4 regions of the Staphylococcus casei genome follow, and region 2 is predicted to be linked to each of the others. Evidence: riboswitches for the same ligand, from Rfam matches in the RefSeq annotation. Region 2 holds a riboswitch; each other region holds the start of a gene.
The links. A riboswitch is a leader RNA that binds a small molecule or an ion and turns the genes downstream of it on or off. The one in region 2 is predicted to bind S-adenosylmethionine.
Positions count from the first base shown of each region.

Region 1 (4,205 bases), 300 kb from region 2:
TTTCTTAGGTGGCGTTAAGATGATGATTCCCAATATGGTGAGGCATCCTATTATCTTATTACCGATATTTACTACTGCGCTAATTACGGGCTTTGTAGGTGCATTGATAGGCATAGGAGGAACAAAAGAATCAGCAGGCTTTGGAATTATAGGACTGGTTGGTCCGATAAGTGGATTTAGATTTATGGATCATCCACCATTATTAAGTTTACTACTCGTATTTATCGCATTCTTTGTAGTTCCATTTGTTAGTGGTTATTTAGTGAACGCATTCTATATGAAAGTATTAAAATTATATGATAGAGAAATATTCAAATTCTTAGTTTAAAATGTAAAGTTTGTTAAGAGAAGAAATTTTTATACTTCAATACAAAAGGGTAAAATTACTCAAAAAGGCTACGTGACAGTAGCCTTTTTATATTTTCTTAATAAATTAATTACAAGCATTGCACTAAAATATAATTTTTCTGTCGAATTTTTATTTTACAATTATGTAACAAAAACGTTTTCTGTAATAATTCAGAAAATAATTTATTATTTTTAAAAATGTAATTAAACACTTACGCGAAAGGGTTTATACACAAAATCAGAGTGGAAGAAAATAATTTAGGCGTTATAAAACAAAACGAAAAGGTTTCCAATATTACAAGAGGACATTACTTTTGTAAAGTTTTGTTATACAAGTGTAATATAAATCAACGAAATTTATGGTATATTATTTGTGGCGAAAAAATAGCGCATAAAAAAATTAAACAATTTTGGTAGATATGTTAACTAGCAGATACGATAAATAATTTAACGAAAATATAATTTTACTTACAAAAGATTTAAATGGAGGATTTTTTTATTATGAAGAAGACAATTTTAGCATCATCATTAGCAGTAGCATTAGGCGTAACAGGTTATGCGTCAACAGATCACAATGAAGCACACGCTTCAGAGTCAAATATTGACCAAGGTCATTTAGCTGAATTAGCTCAAAGTGGAGCTGCTCAATTAAACGAAAAACCATTACACGCTGGTGCGTACAACTATGACTTCGTATTAAATGGTTACGAATATACTTTCACTTCAGATGGTAGTTCATGGTCATGGAAATACGATGTAGCAGGTGCTCAAAGTACAACTTCTCAAAGCACAGCTTCACAAGATGTAAGTTCACAAGCTTCATCAAACACTAATGAAACAGCAGCTAGTGAAGTTCGTTCACAAGCAACTACAAAAACAACAAACGTAGAAGCAGTTGAAGCGCCTAAAGCTTCATCAAACTCTAACGTTCAAACAGCTCAAACAAGTACTGCAACTAAAACTTATGAAGCTGCAAAAACTACAGCTGCTTCAACTGGTGGATCAGTTAAATCTCAATTCTTAGCTGCTGGTGGTACAGAAGCTATGTGGAATACAATTGTAATGCCTGAATCAAGCGGTAATCCAAATGCTGTTAACGAATTAGGTTACCAAGGTTTAGGTCAAACTAAAGAATCATGGGGAACTGGTTCAGTAGCTACTCAAACTAAAGGTATGCTTAACTATGCTAAAGAGCGTTACGGTTCAGTTGACGCAGCACTTGCTTTCCGTTCTCAAAATAACTGGTGGTAAGATTTAAGTAACTAAATGTTCAACATTTAGTCCTATATATCAGAGAGTGTCTCTTAGGAGGCACTCTCTTTTTTATCTATAGATGATTGACAAGTATGAATATTCTGATAAAATTATAGTTAATTTAATAATGACAAACTTATCCAGAGAAGTTGAGGGATTTGGCCCATTGATACTTCAGCAACAGACTTGCATGTCGAGTACTGTGCTTCGTCCAACAAGTAATATGACTTGAAAGATAGGTGACATGTGAAAGCTATATGCCACTTTAAAAGGTATATAGCTTTTTTATTTTTATAGGAGGGCATAAACATGGTAATTTCTGATAAATTAGCTCAAATTCCTGATAGTTATTTTGGGAAAACAATGGGACGTAAAGTAGAACATGGTAGTAAAACATTAATTAATATGGCAGTGGGCATCCCAGACGGTGAGACACCCCAAGGTATTATCGACTGTTTGAGTGAATCAATACGGATTCCAGAGAATCAAAAGTATGGCGCGTTTCATGGTAAAGATAGCTTTAAACAAGCCATTGTCGACTTTTATAAACGGCAATATCAAGTTGATTTAGATAAGGAAGATGAAGTTTGTATATTGTATGGCACAAAAAATGGCTTAGTAAATTTACCGCAATGTATTGTTAACCCTGGGGAGTATGTTTTGCTACCTGATCCAGGTTATACAGATTATTTAGCTGGTGTATTATTGGCTGATGCTAAGCCACACGCTCTGGTACTTAAAGCACCGTATTACTTACCAGAATGGAATAAAGTAGATAAAGAAGTTTTATCAAAGACGCGTCTAGTTTATTTGACTTATCCTAATAACCCAACTGGTTCAGTTGCTACACAATCGATATTTGATGAAGCTGTAGCTCAATTTAAAAATACAAAAACTAAAATTGTGCATGACTTTGCGTATAGTGCTTTTGGTTTTGATAATAAAAATCCAAGTATACTTCAATCTGAAGGTGCCAAAGATTTAGCTATTGAAGTATTTTCTTTATCTAAGGGATATAACATGTCTGGTTTTAGAGTAGGGTTTGCGGTTGGGAATAAAGAAATGATACAAGCCTTGAAGAAATTTCAAACACACACACATGCTGGGATGTTTGGTGCACTTCAAGATGCCGCTACATATGCATTAAATCATTATGATTCATTTTTAGAAACTCAAAATGAAACTTTTAAACGAAGAAGAGATGAATTTGAAAAGAAATTAAAAGAAGCTCATATTCCTTTTGAACCAATGAGGGGTGGCATTTTCTTATGGTTACAAACACCTAAAGGATACGATGGAGAAGCGTTTGTAACGTATTTATTACAAGAACAGTCTATTCTAGTGGCCCCAGGTATACCATTTGGTGAACAAGGGAGGAATTATGTAAGAATTTCATTAGCCCTTAACGATGTAGAGTTAGTGGAAGCAGCGAAACGAATCCAGTCATTAAAACATTTATATCAATAAAACATTAGGAGTGAAATGATTATGACAACGATTAAATTATTTGGAGTGAGACCAGAGGATATACCCTATATTGAAGCATGGTCTACACAGCGGGCGGTAGAAGTTGATTTAGACAAAGATTTGCTTACTATAGATACAGTTGATCGCGTTAAAGGCTTTGATGGTGTATCTTTGTCTCAACAATTGCCATTAGATGAGGAAGTGTATAAAAAATTGCATGAATTTGGTATTAAGCAGATTGCCCAACGAAGTGCAGGGTTTGATTGCTATGATTTTGAGTTAGCTAAGAAATATGATTTAATCATCTCTAATGTACCATCCTATTCACCACATTCTATAGCTGAATACACGGTATCTCAAGCGTTGAATTTAATTCGTAATTATAATGATATTCAACAGAAAACAGCAGAGTTTGATTTTAGATGGCAACCTGAAATATTATCGCGTTCTATGAAAGATTTAAAAGTAGCGGTGATTGGTACAGGACGAATTGGGAGCATTGTTGCGAAAATTTTTGCTAAAGGCTTCGAAACGCAAGTCGTTGCTTATGATATTTTCCCCAATGAAGCGTTAAAGTCATTTTTAACATATGAAACAAGTATTAGTGAAGCTATTAAAGATGCTGATATTGTGACAGTACATATCCCAGCGAGTAAAGAAAATAACTATTTATTCAATGATGCGTTATTTAATCAATTTAAAGAAGGTGCAGTATTTATTAACTGTGCCCGAGGTACGATTGTTGATACGAAAGCATTAGTAAATGCACTTGATAACGGAAAAATTAAAGGCGCTGCACTTGATACCTATGAAGGTGAAAAAGGTTTGTTTCCAAGTGATCAACGCGAGGGTACATTTGAAGATGAGTTGTTAAAACATTTAATAACGCGTCAAGATGTTATTGTATCACCACATATCGCATTTTATACAGATGCGGCTGTGGAAAATTTAATCGTTGATGCATTGGATGCAACGATAGAAGTATTGCAAACAGGGGATACGCAACTACGTGTGAATTAAAATAGCTAAAGCATCAACGTGCAGTGTATGAATGATTAACTTATGAAAAGCAATTATAAATAAAAAATGGTGATTACATCTTCAATATGTAATCACCATTTTACTTTATATTGAGT
Region 1 covers NZ_CP125718.1:402,770-406,974, forward strand. The annotation lists gene QMO72_RS01760 (PTS sugar transporter subunit IIC) at 1-328, shown strand, start outside; gene QMO72_RS01765 (aggregation-promoting factor C-terminal-like domain-containing protein) at 850-1,599, shown strand; SAM riboswitch class I at 1,736-1,844, shown strand; gene QMO72_RS01770 (aminotransferase class I/II-fold pyridoxal phosphate-dependent enzyme) at 1,912-3,069, shown strand; gene QMO72_RS01775 (D-lactate dehydrogenase) at 3,091-4,089, shown strand.
Region 1: it holds a riboswitch for S-adenosylmethionine, as region 2 does, so the genes downstream of both, QMO72_RS01770 (aminotransferase class I/II-fold pyridoxal phosphate-dependent enzyme) here and QMO72_RS03095 (Na+/H+ antiporter NhaC family protein) in region 2, are expected to answer to the same signal.

Region 2 (4,205 bases):
CTAGGTATTATAGTCCCGCTTCAAACTCTTCTAACGTAAGTTGTAACTTATCAAACATAGTTTCAAAGCCATGAGCCGTAGAATCATGATATTCTTTTTTCTTTTGTTTATATTCTAAAGTTGTATATCGTCTTTCTCTTGGTACTAAAGCAATATAATTAAAAATCATTTGAGTAATACCTGGTTCTCTTTCAAATATTTCCACTTCAATCGTATCTTCCGAATCACTTAATTCTGGCATACCAATTGTCATAACAATATATTCATACGGTGTTAATGTCATAAAAGCACCTTTTATAACATTTTCTTTTCCATTACGAGCATCAATAATTTCATAACTGCCATTTTGCTCTGTATTCACTTGTATAGATTTATTCGTTCTTGCAGTTGTCATAAACCATTGCTTAAGAAATCGTTGATCTGTCCATGCTTGATACAATAATTCAGGTTCGACTTTAAATAATCGCTCAAGTCTTATTTCAACGTTTTCATTTTCTACATTATATTTAGCCACGCTTGTTCACCTACTTTCACTCTTAAGACTATTCTAACTTATTACACGAGACTTCTAAACTATAATCATGATATTTACAAAATGTTCATTGTATTTATACTAAAACAGGCGATTTACATATTTTGTTTTCTAGAAAAGTGAATGAACTTATTAAAAACAATGCTATTTTATATCTATATATTACACTATAATCACTCTAATTTTTTAAAATTAAGCTTATATATAAAGTAGGAAGGCGTGTTTAACAAAATTTTGTTTAGATAGGCCTTCCCACAATGCATTCATATTTATTTTTTATCTAATCTAGGCAATCCAAATACTATTGCAATTAATCCACATACACCCAAAATCATTGGATAAATAGAATACGGGACTAACTCAAACGGTGATATAGACGCAACGCCCGCAGCCGCTATAAGTTGAGGGCTATAAGGTAATAACCCTTGGAAACAGCTTGCAAACATATCTAAAATACTCGCCGATTTTCTCGGGTCTACATCATACGCTTCTGATATATTTTTAGCTAAAGGTCCTGCCATCAATATTGAAATCGTATTATTCGCTGTTGCTATATCAGCAGTACTCACTAGCCCTGCAATACCTAACTCTGCGCCACGTTTAGATTTAACTCTTCTACGAACGAAATTGAGCAGCCATGTGATGCCACCGTTATGCTGAATCAGAGCTACGAGGCCACCAATAAGTAACGCTATAATAGCAATGTCCTCCATACCAATGATACCTTTAGAAATAGAGGTTAATAACCCTGACCATCCAAATGATCCATCAATTAAACCAATTATTGATGATAATACAATCCCGCCAATCAGCACAATAATTACGTTGATTCCAATGAGTGCTAATATTAATACTAATAAATAAGGTACAACTTTAATAAAATTGTAGTCGTAATCTTTAGTTGCATCGATGTGTGCACCCTTTGTTAAAAACCACAAAACAATAATCGTAAAGATTGCCCCTGGTAATACAATTTTAATGTTCACTTTAAATTTGTCGCCCATCTTAGTTTTTTGTGTACGTACGGCTGCAATCGTTGTATCTGAAATCATTGATAAGTTATCCCCAAACATCGCTCCACCAACAACTGTTGCCATTGTTATTGCTGCTGAAACATCTGTCGCTTGACTTAATCCAAATCCTACAGGAGCAATAGCAGCAACTGTACCTACAGAAGTACCCATCGAAACAGAAACAAACATACATATAATAAATAATCCTACAATAATTAGGTTTTCAGGTATTAATGATAAGCCTAAATTAACAGTCGATTTCACGCCTCCCATGTCCTCTGTAGTTTGTGAAAAAGCACCTGCTAATAAGAAGATAAGCATCATCAATATAATATTAGAGTGCCCTGCACCTTTCGTGAAAATTTCTACTTTTTGAGCGAATGTTTCTTTACGATTTAATACTAAACCTACAATTGATGCTACTATAATAGCAACATTTAGTGGCATTGTTGAAAAGTCGCCTGTGCCAATACCAACACCTAAAAACAAACCTACAAATACAATTAAAGGAATTAATGCCCATACATTGCCTTTCTTTGTTTCCTCCATACCTAACCAACTTTCTCCAAAGATAATATCACAATACTTTCATCGCACTAACATGTATACATATAAAAATTAAAAACTCTTTCCTACTACATCGAAGAAAAGAGTATACGTTTATAATTGATCCCTATCTTCTAGCATTTATCCAAACTACTGGAATTAGCACATGCATCACCATGTTGTCGAAGTATCGACAGACCTGCCTACACTTCTCTTGATAAGTATTTCCAATGATTTTCTTACAGTACTTAATAGCTCATCATACGTCAAATACTGCTAAATGTTAATATGGTATATACTTTTTGTCAATATGATATTAGAAGTGAAAATGACAAATACAAGAATTTATAGTAAAGCATTACCTTTACTTTGACATAATAAAAAGCCAGAAAACCCGTGGTATGATTTTCTAGCTTCTAAATTCAATCTATAAATTTAGTCTAACTGCGTGCCTCCAGTTACACCGTATACTTGACCTGTAGTATAACTTGATTCTTCAGCAGCTAAATGTACATAAACACCTGAAAGTTCTACAGGTTGCCCTGCTCGACCAAGCACTTCTTTCTGCCCAAAGGTTGGTATTTTTGATTGTGGTTGACCACCCGATATTTGTAGCGGAGACCAAAATGGTCCTGGTGCTACACAGTTTACTCGGATACCCTCAGCTCCCAATTCTTCTGATAAACTCTTTGTTAATGAGATGATAGCAGCTTTTGTAGCGGCATAATCATGTAAAATCGGACTAGGATTATAGCCCTGTACTGATGAAGTTAACGTAATTGTTGCTCCTGCCTGTAAATAATCTAATGCTTTTTGAACTGTCCAAAATATTGGATAGACATTGGTTTCAAAAGTTTCTGAAAATGATGCGGTATCAAAATCTTTTATACTATTTTTATATTGTTGATGACCTGCAACAAGCGTGACATTATCTAAACCCCCCAGTTTATGATAAGCTTCTTCGACCAAATCATAATTGAATTGTTCATTACGTAGGTCACCTGGTATTAAAATAGCACGTCGGCCTTCATTCTCTATGATTTCTTTTACCTCTATTGCATCTTCTTCTTCTGCTGGTAAATAGTTGATTGCTACGTCTGCCCCTTCTCTTGCATAAGCAATTGCGGCAGCACGACCAATAGCTGAATCGCCACCTGTGACTAACATCTTATAGTCTTTCAAGCGCCCATACCCCTTATAAGAGGTTTCACCACAATCAGGTTTAGGATCTAATTGTTGTTGTAGTCCTGGCGCCTATTGCTCTTGTTGAGGAAAATCTGCATTTGAAAATTTTGTTCTAGGATCTTGAGATGCCATTATTAACACTCCTTCAATTCATGTCGTCTTTCATCCTTACCCCATTTTCATTTCATTTAATACATAGATACATCTATTTTCTAATTAGTTTTCATTCAAAAGCTTTAGTACAAATGTAATAAAGTAGTCTGGCACTTTTTCTAAAATACGTTCATCTGGATCATACTTAGGGTGATGTAAATCATATTCACTATTTGAACCTATAAAAACAAACACACTAGGATATTTTTGTGAAAAACCAGAAAAATCCTCTCCTATTGTTAATGGTTTGTCCATAACCTCAACGTTATAACCTACTTGTTTTGCAACTTCAATCGCATCATTCGTTAGCTTTTCATCATTTTCAACAGCTCCAGGTAAGCGATGATAAATCGTTTCAATATCAACACCAAAAGCCTCTGCTAACCCTTTACCTATCGATTTCAAACGTGCTTCTATATAATCTCGTTTTTCTGCATCAAACGTTCTTACAGTCCCTTGAACATAGGCTTGATCCGCAATCACATTCCATGTATTACCACTTGAAACTTCGCCGATTGTGACCACTGCACTATCGAAAGCTGATAAATTTCTGCTAACTATAGATTGAATGCTATTTATTAATTGACCTAGTACGATTGTGGGATCATTTCCTTGTTCAGGTTTAGCTGCATGAGCACCTTTGCCTTTGATTTTAAATTCGAAACGATCTACGGATGATGTGATAACACCAGATTTTACTGCAAATTGTCCAATGTCTAATGTTGGATAGTTATGATAACCTAAAACAGCTTTAGCGCCATCAATAGCACCAGTAT
Region 2 covers NZ_CP125718.1:701,069-705,273, reverse strand. The annotation lists gene QMO72_RS03100 (SRPBCC family protein) at 8-514, opposite strand; gene QMO72_RS03095 (Na+/H+ antiporter NhaC family protein) at 802-2,094, opposite strand; SAM riboswitch class I at 2,216-2,315, opposite strand; partial or broken gene QMO72_RS03090 (SDR family oxidoreductase) at 2,527-3,408, opposite strand; gene QMO72_RS03085 (amidohydrolase) at 3,493-4,205, opposite strand, start outside.

Region 3 (4,205 bases), 400 kb from region 2:
ATTCTAATTAAATGATTCGATTTCATCCATAATACGTTGTAAATCTTCCACTGTATATTGTATGCGACCGTGGAATACAAACTTATTAAAGAATTCGTCAAGCTGTTCAGGCCCAACTAATACTTTTGAGCTTGAGCTTTGCGCATAATTAGAAATTGTGACTGCACCTTCATTCTTCGGATTAAAGTATAAAATAGTCGTAGGTGCAAATTTTAAATTCAATTCTGTTTGAATATCACCCGCAAGTTTTTCTATTTCATTTAAGTGATTAGAATAATTAACAAATGATAATGAATTTTTATCTTCATTTTGATCTAATACAAGCGTTTGTGGTGATTGTTTATCAAGGTCGAGTGTATCAAATACTTGTTCCATCATAGGCTGTTCTTTAAATTGACCAGCACTAATGCCATTGTAAACATGCCCTTTCAGTAATTGAGAATCGATTATATATAGTCCTGTACGCGTAAGTACTAAATGACTGATTCGTTGTACATCACTAAACTCATTTTTAGGTAAGAAAATATTTGCCATGATATGCATATCTTCAGGACGAATTCTCTTTTCATTTACAAGACGTTCACGAATGCCAATCAATCTCATATCCGTTACATATTCACTATGGTTTTTAGAAAATAATTTTAACGCATCAATTTCTCTATTTTTAGAGCTTACAGTTGCGGTATATTCTTCTTTTTGTTTAGTTACCGTTTTTTTATTTTCAATTCTTTCTTTTTCTAATTCTTCTTCATGTTCATCGCTTAATTTTTTCTCTCTTGCTTTATATTGCTCTTCTACTTTTTTCTGCGCTTTCTTTTTACTTTTTAAAGCAACAAAAAATAATATTAAACAAATAATTGCCACGATGATTGCCACGATCAAACCAATTTCTAACGGGCCAAATGAATTCATAACAATAGCGCTCCTTTATATGTTCAGTAACTTTATTATAATCGATAATCGCTCTTCATACGATAGAAAAGTATGCTATTACTTTACTTTTATTATGCATTAACAGAATCTTTTAATAAATTTACTTTATCTAATTTTTCCCATGGTAATAATACATCTGTACGACCAAAATGACCGTAAGCAGCCGTTTGTTTATAGATTGGATGTTTCAAGTCTAACATTTTTATAATACCCGCTGGTCTAAGATCAAAATGAGTTCTGACAGCCTCTACTAAACTATCTTCGCTCACTTTCCCAGTACCAAACGTATCAATAGAAATCGATACAGGCTCAGCAACTCCAATCGCATAAGCAAGTTGAACTTCACATTTTTTAGCCAAGTCAGCAGCAACAATATTCTTAGCTACATAGCGTGCAGCATACGCAGCAGAACGGTCTACTTTTGTTGGATCCTTACCACTGAAACAACCACCGCCATGACGTGCATAACCACCATACGTATCCACAATAATTTTACGACCAGTAAGTCCTGCGTCACCTTGAGGCCCGCCAATCACAAATCTACCAGTAGGGTTTATATAGAATTTCGTTGCTTCATCTAATAAATCTTTTGATACAGTTGGATAAATCACATGCGCTTTAATATCAGCTTGAATTTGTTCTAATTCAATATCTTCAGCGTGTTGTGTAGACACCACTATAGTATCAATACGACGTGGTTCATCATGCTCATCATATTCTACAGTTACTTGTACTTTACCATCTGGGCGTAAATAGTTTAATGTTTCATCTTTACGAACATCTGATAATCGTTTAGCTAACTGATGTGATAAGAAGATTGGTAACGGCATATAAGTATCCGTTTCATTTGTAGCGTAACCAAACATCAAGCCTTGATCTCCGGCACCTGTTGCTTCAATTTCTTCTTCTGAAACATCATTGCGATATTCTAAAGCTGTATCAACACCTTGTGCAATATCTGCAGATTGTTCATCAATTGCTGTTAATACTGCCATTGTTTGACTATCATAGCCATATTTTGCACGTGTATAACCAATTTCTTTAATCGTTTCTCTCACGACTTTAGGAATATCTACATAAGTTGACGTTGATATCTCTCCTGAAATTAATGCCATACCTGTAGTTACTGTTGTTTCACAAGCTACGCGCGCATTAGGGTCATCCTTAAGTATTTCATCTAATATTGCATCTGATACTTGGTCAGCAATTTTATCTGGATGCCCCTCTGTTACAGATTCTGAAGTGAATAATCTTTTATTGTAAGTCATAATTTGCTCCTTTAGTTTTAAATTACGAAAATTCTCTCTCTGTTGAGCTAAATAAAAAAGGCCTTCATCACTATATTAAATAGAGAGAAGGCCCTTATACGTCCATTCGCTCTTATCGTTCAGACGCTATTTGTCTGCAAACGGTTTGGCACCTTTCTTCGTATTAAGAAGAGGTTGCTGGGCTTCATTGGGTCCATGTCCCTCCGCCACTCAGGATAAGAGAATCCGTTAATCACTATAGTACAGAATCTCTGATATATTGTCAATTTAACATTTATTAAAATTCCTTCTAAAATGATGTGGACTAATAGTGCATATGTGTTATACTTTTTAATTGTAAAGGCTTACATCTAAAATTAACTATGGAGGGATTCAGTATGGCGGTAGATACATACACTTATACAAATAAAATTGACAGCATTTTGGGAAAAAGTTCATCATTATTTCAATTGTCGACGACTCAGTTATATAACAAAATTTTGAATAATAATGAAGGCGAACTCACTGAGTTAGGTGCCATAAATGCCAAAACTGGGAAATATACAGGACGTTCCCCTAAAGATAAATTCATCGTTACTGAACCGTCTTATAGAGATGCAATTGATTGGGGAGATATCAATCAACCAATTGAAGAAGAAACATTTTTAAAACTATATGATAAAGTTTTAGCTTATCTTGATAAAAAAGATGAATTATACGTATTCAATGGTTACGCAGGTAGTGATGTCGATTCGCAATTAAAACTCACTGTCATTAATGAGTTAGCTTGGCATAACCTATTCGCACAAAATATGTTTATTCGTCCTAATTCATACGAAGAAGCATTAGATATTAAAGCAAATTTCACAATTGTTTCAGCACCGCACTTTAAAGCTGATCCAACCATTGATGGCACACATTCAGAAACGTTTATTATAACTTCATTTAAACATAAAGTTATTTTAATCGGCGGCACGGAATATGCTGGCGAAATGAAAAAAGGCATCTTCTCAGTAATGAACTATTTACTTCCTAAAGACAACATCATGAGCATGCATTGTTCAGCTAACGTTGGCGACAAAGGTGATGTCGCATTATTCTTTGGTTTATCTGGAACTGGCAAGACAACACTTTCTGCTGATGCTAATCGTAAGCTTATTGGCGATGATGAACATGGATGGAATGATAACGGTATCTTTAATATTGAAGGTGGTTGCTATGCTAAAGCCATTAATCTTTCATATAAAAAAGAACCACAAATTTATGATGCAATTAAGTACGGGACAATTTTAGAAAACGTAGTGGTCGACGAAGAAGGCGATGTTGATTTCGACGATAACTATTATACTGAAAACACAAGAGCTGCTTACCCTATTAACCATATTGATAATATTGTTACACCCTCTAAAGCGGCACATCCTAACACAATTATTTTCCTAACTGCCGATGCTTTTGGTGTATTACCTCCGATTTCTAAGTTAACTAAAGATCAAGCAATGTATCATTTCTTAAGTGGTTTCACTGCCAAACTAGCAGGTACAGAACGTGGTGTCACTGAACCTGAACCTTCATTTTCAACTTGTTTCGGTTCACCTTTCCTACCGCTTAATGCTAAGGTTTATGCAGATTTGTTAGGTGATCTTATAGATAAACATGACGTAGACGTATACTTAGTTAACACTGGTTGGACTGGTGGTAAATATGGTGTGGGCCGTCGTATTAGCTTAAATTACACAAGACAAATGGTAAATCAAGCAATTACAGGTGAATTAAAAGATGCAGAATATATTAAAGATGATATGTTCGGGCTAAATATTCCAGTATCTGTAGAAGATGTACCGCAGACATTACTTAATCCAATTAATGCTTGGAATAAACCAGAAGCATATAGAGCACAGGCGCAAGACTTAATTGACCGTTTCAATTATAATTTCGAAAAATTTGGAGAAGACGTTGAAGACTTGGCTATCAAAGGCGGCTTCAAGTAAGTCTAATCATAAAAAACATGTACTACTCGCTTTGGGT
Region 3 covers NZ_CP125718.1:1,105,056-1,109,260, reverse strand. The annotation lists gene QMO72_RS05340 (nuclease-related domain-containing protein) at 4-912, opposite strand; gene metK (methionine adenosyltransferase) at 1,005-2,201, opposite strand; SAM riboswitch class I at 2,311-2,423, opposite strand; gene pckA (phosphoenolpyruvate carboxykinase (ATP)) at 2,579-4,168, shown strand.
Region 3: it holds a riboswitch for S-adenosylmethionine, as region 2 does, so the genes downstream of both, metK (methionine adenosyltransferase) here and QMO72_RS03095 (Na+/H+ antiporter NhaC family protein) in region 2, are expected to answer to the same signal.

Region 4 (4,205 bases), 350 kb from region 2:
TGGCATCGTTTTGTACCTCCGTTCTTTATTTTATTTAATATATCGCATATGAATTTCTATCGTCTCCGTAATATATTATAACATTTTATTAAAGCGTTTCCATTTTTAACGTAAAAAGCTGATTCCATATATTAATTATGAAACCAGCTATAGCTTATATTGTTCAAACAACAATGTGATTATATAAATAGTATGATCACTTATCTGTTTTTGATACTTGCTTAATTGTTTGCTTAATGTATTGATGTGCTGCTTTGAGTTGAATCCATTCACTTTGATTTAATTTTATTTCAAATCGTTGAATGACACCTTCTTTATCAATTAGCGTAGGTAAGCTAAATGCACTATCTGTTAAACCAAATTCATAATTAATAGTTGTTAACGGGATAATTGATCGTTGATTAAGTGCAATGGCCTGTATAATATTTACTGTCACTTTAGAAATTGCAGCATTCGTCCAACCCTTTTGATAAAAAACATCCATGGAAACTTGATCTATTTTCGCAGTAATATTTGCTTTATCAATCTCTGGAACATCAGTTAATGCTTCAAATTCATCTAGGGCCATTCCATGAATACGTACCTTACTCCACACCGGCACAGCATGTTGTCCATGCTCTCCTATGACAAAGGCTTCAACATTTTTAGGATCTATTTTATAGTGCTTTGCGATTAATGTTTTAAATCTTGATGTTTCTAGAGAAGTGCCCGTTCCTATTAATTTATGTGCCGGATAGTCAAATCGATTTGCTATGTAAGTAATCGTATCTACTGGGTTAGATATTAAGATTACAATCGCTTCCTGTGTAACTTGTTGGATTTGTGCCATAACCCCTTCAATCATTTGACGATTATCTTGTGCCAGTAACACACGATCCCCCTCGTTCGGGTCTGTCGGTGCACTTGACGCTATAATAATAAAAGAGGCATCTGCCAATTCTTGATAATCCCCTACACGAATATCTATATTTGTAGAATTTGACAAACCTTGTATATGAGAATGATCTAAAGCTTCACCACTCGCTACTTCTTTATTTGTATCTATCAATATGATTTCGGCAAATAAATTCAAATTTTGAATATCAGTTAATATCTGACTTCCGACTCTTCCAAGACCTACAATACCTAATTTAGACATTTTATCCCTTCCCTACTTCATCCATTTTAAGTTATATACATTTATTGAACTTAACCATATCAAGATAGCAATTTGGATTATACATATTATTTTTGATAAGGAATGACATCTTGTCCATATTTTCGCTCAATAAATGACTTCATATCTTTAGATTGGAGTACTTTTATTAACGTTTGATATTTCTTGTCATCTTTATGTCCTTTTTGTACAGCTACGATATTAGCAAATGGGGATGATTTTCCTTCCACTGCTATCGCATCTTTATGTGGCGTTAATCCATTATCAATAGCATAGTTAGAGTTCATTATGACTGCCGCGCCTTCTTTACTATTATATGTTTTAGGTAAAAATTCAGCACCCTGTTGATTATTAAATTTTAAGTTTTTCTTGTTTTCTACAATATCTTCAAATTTAGCATCTTCAATATTTACACCTTTTTTAATTTTGATTAATCCTTTATTTACAAAGAATGATAAGAAACGTCCTTCTTCTGCTGGATTATTGGATACATAAATTTTTGATCCATTTGGTATATCTTTAATATCTTTATATTTCTTACTATACACACCCATGGGCGTTGTAAACACTTTTCCTACTTCTTCAATATTATAATTATGATCTGCTTTTTCAGCTTTTAAATATGGTACATGCTGGAAAAAGTTTGCATCAACGTCCCCTTTATCTAATAATTTATTCGGTACTTTATAGTCATTAACTGTTTTTATTTTCAAATCATAACCTTTTTTCTTCATTTCTTCTTTAGCATGTTCAAGCACCTCACCATGTGGCGCTGGTGATGCTGCTATTGTAATTTTTTTGTCATTAGTTTTACCACTTGTATTACCGCATGCTGTAAGCAATAATACAAAAATTAATAATGCAACTGAACTGATTATTTTTTTCATATTTTAGTACTCCTTTATTTTTAATAGTCTAAAAAAATAAGCTTTCTCATAATGTTTAGAGAAAGCTTACACCTTCTCTCATCTCCGAAAGTAACACGACTTTCTGTGAATTAGCACCATTTCGTTGAACGACGGTTGCTGGGTTTCATCGGGCACAATCCCTCCACCACTCTTGATAAGAGTAAATCCTATGTAATTGAATTGTTTTAATCCTAGCATTGTACTCATAATTAGTCAATAAGTTTTGAGAATATTCCAAATAATTTAAACGCTATTATTTATGAATCCTATTAAATATTGTTCCATGTGAAACACTAGCTTCACAAATTAAAATACTAGCAGATACGTTTTATATAAAATGCGTATCTAAGTTGAATAAGTGGTATATGTATATTATTAAATATTTAATACATAAATAAGGAGTTGTTTATATGCGTATACTAGTCTTGGGAGCCGGCGGTATTGGTGGCTATTATGGTGGACGTTTGGCTGAGAGTGGACAAAACGTTACATTTCTTGTACGTCCAAAGCGTAAATCATTTTTAGATAAATACGGCTTAACCATACACAGTGAAAAAGGGGATTATAGTTTTAAACCACAATTAATCACTAAAGAGGATCGCGTTGAACCTTTCGATGTAGTCATTTTATCATCCAAATCTTATCATTTAGATCATGCAATTGAAGATTTAAAGCCCTTCGTAAATAGTACGACATCTATCATTCCAGTACTCAACGGTGTTGCGCATATACCAAAACTTCAATCAGCTTTTGGTAAAGATAAAATTTTAGGGGGTTACTGTGTCATTGAAACCACTTTAGACACAGCAGGTGAAATCATTCATACAAGCCCTTTTGACAAATTATATTTTGGTGAAATTGATGGTAATGATAGTAAGCGTTCAAAACATATTGCACATGCTTTCTCTAATACTAAAGCAGAATTCGTCTTAAATCCTAATATCAAACAAGGTATGTGGCATAAATATTTAATGATCACTGTACTCTCAAGTGTAACCACATTGATGCATGCACCAATCGGTCCAATCCGTGATAGTGAAGGTGGCGGTGATTTTATTGAATCCTTATATAATGAGGCAGCATCGATCATGCGTGCGCATGGTGCTCCACTTTCACATAATATCGTAGATCAATATATGAAATCACTTCAACAATTGTCTTATCATTTTAAAACATCTATGCAACGAGATATGGAAAAAGGATTTAACATTGAAGCAGATCATTTACAAGGATACTTACTTCAGTTAGCTAAATATTATAAAATTAATGCACCTTTATTAACTTGTGTCTATCAAAGTCACAAAGTTTACAAAGAAATGCTACATTAAATGATAAGCAATGCTATTAAATATCTATATAGTTGGATTACTCCTATCATGGCAGCTGACAATAAATTCTAAATCTTGTTATCAGCGATATGTTTATAATTCAAAGTACAACAACTTATAGTAGCGAAAAAGAGGCATAGCAAGCATATATATAATATGCTTGCTATGCCTCTTTTTAAATCCAATAGATTACAATTCATATTGCTTTAACCTATTGCTCTTTTATCCCTTTTTGGTTTGTACGTTTTTGTAACCACATTGCTAATGCCGCAATAATAACAATTAACACAATAATACCAATGAGTCCAAGGTATTTAGCAACATTGCCTACTACAACACCTACTACTAAGAAATCAGTATCAGAGAAAGTCGTTGCCGCACCACCAAGATCTCCTAAGAATGGTAAAAATACTAGAGGTAAAAATGTAATAAGTAAACCATTTAACGCTGATCCTGCAATAGCACCTTTAATACCACCACGCGCATTTCCAAACACACCGGAAGTTGCACCTAAGAAGAAGTGCGCTACCACACCAGGTAAGATAACTACTCCGCCAAATAAGAAGAGTAAAAACATTCCCAATACACCAACGATAAAGCTGACAAAGAAACCTATTAACACTGCATTTTGTGCATAGGGAAAAACAATTGGACAATCTAAAGCTGGCTTTGTATTAGGTACAAGTTTTTCAGAAATCCCTTTAAATGCAGGTACAATTTCTGCTAATATCAGACGAACACCAGTTAAAATAATAAATACGCCTGCTGCAAAAGTAACACCTTGAATTAATGAAAAGACTATAAAGTTTTGAC
Region 4 covers NZ_CP125718.1:354,080-358,284, reverse strand. The annotation lists gene manA (mannose-6-phosphate isomerase, class I) at 1-6, opposite strand, end outside; gene QMO72_RS01520 (lactate/malate family dehydrogenase) at 197-1,138, opposite strand; gene QMO72_RS01515 (MetQ/NlpA family ABC transporter substrate-binding protein) at 1,225-2,043, opposite strand; SAM riboswitch class I at 2,119-2,225, opposite strand; gene panE (2-dehydropantoate 2-reductase) at 2,475-3,392, shown strand; gene ulaA (PTS ascorbate transporter subunit IIC) at 3,604-4,205, opposite strand, start outside.
Region 4: it holds a riboswitch for S-adenosylmethionine, as region 2 does, so the genes downstream of both, QMO72_RS01515 (MetQ/NlpA family ABC transporter substrate-binding protein) here and QMO72_RS03095 (Na+/H+ antiporter NhaC family protein) in region 2, are expected to answer to the same signal.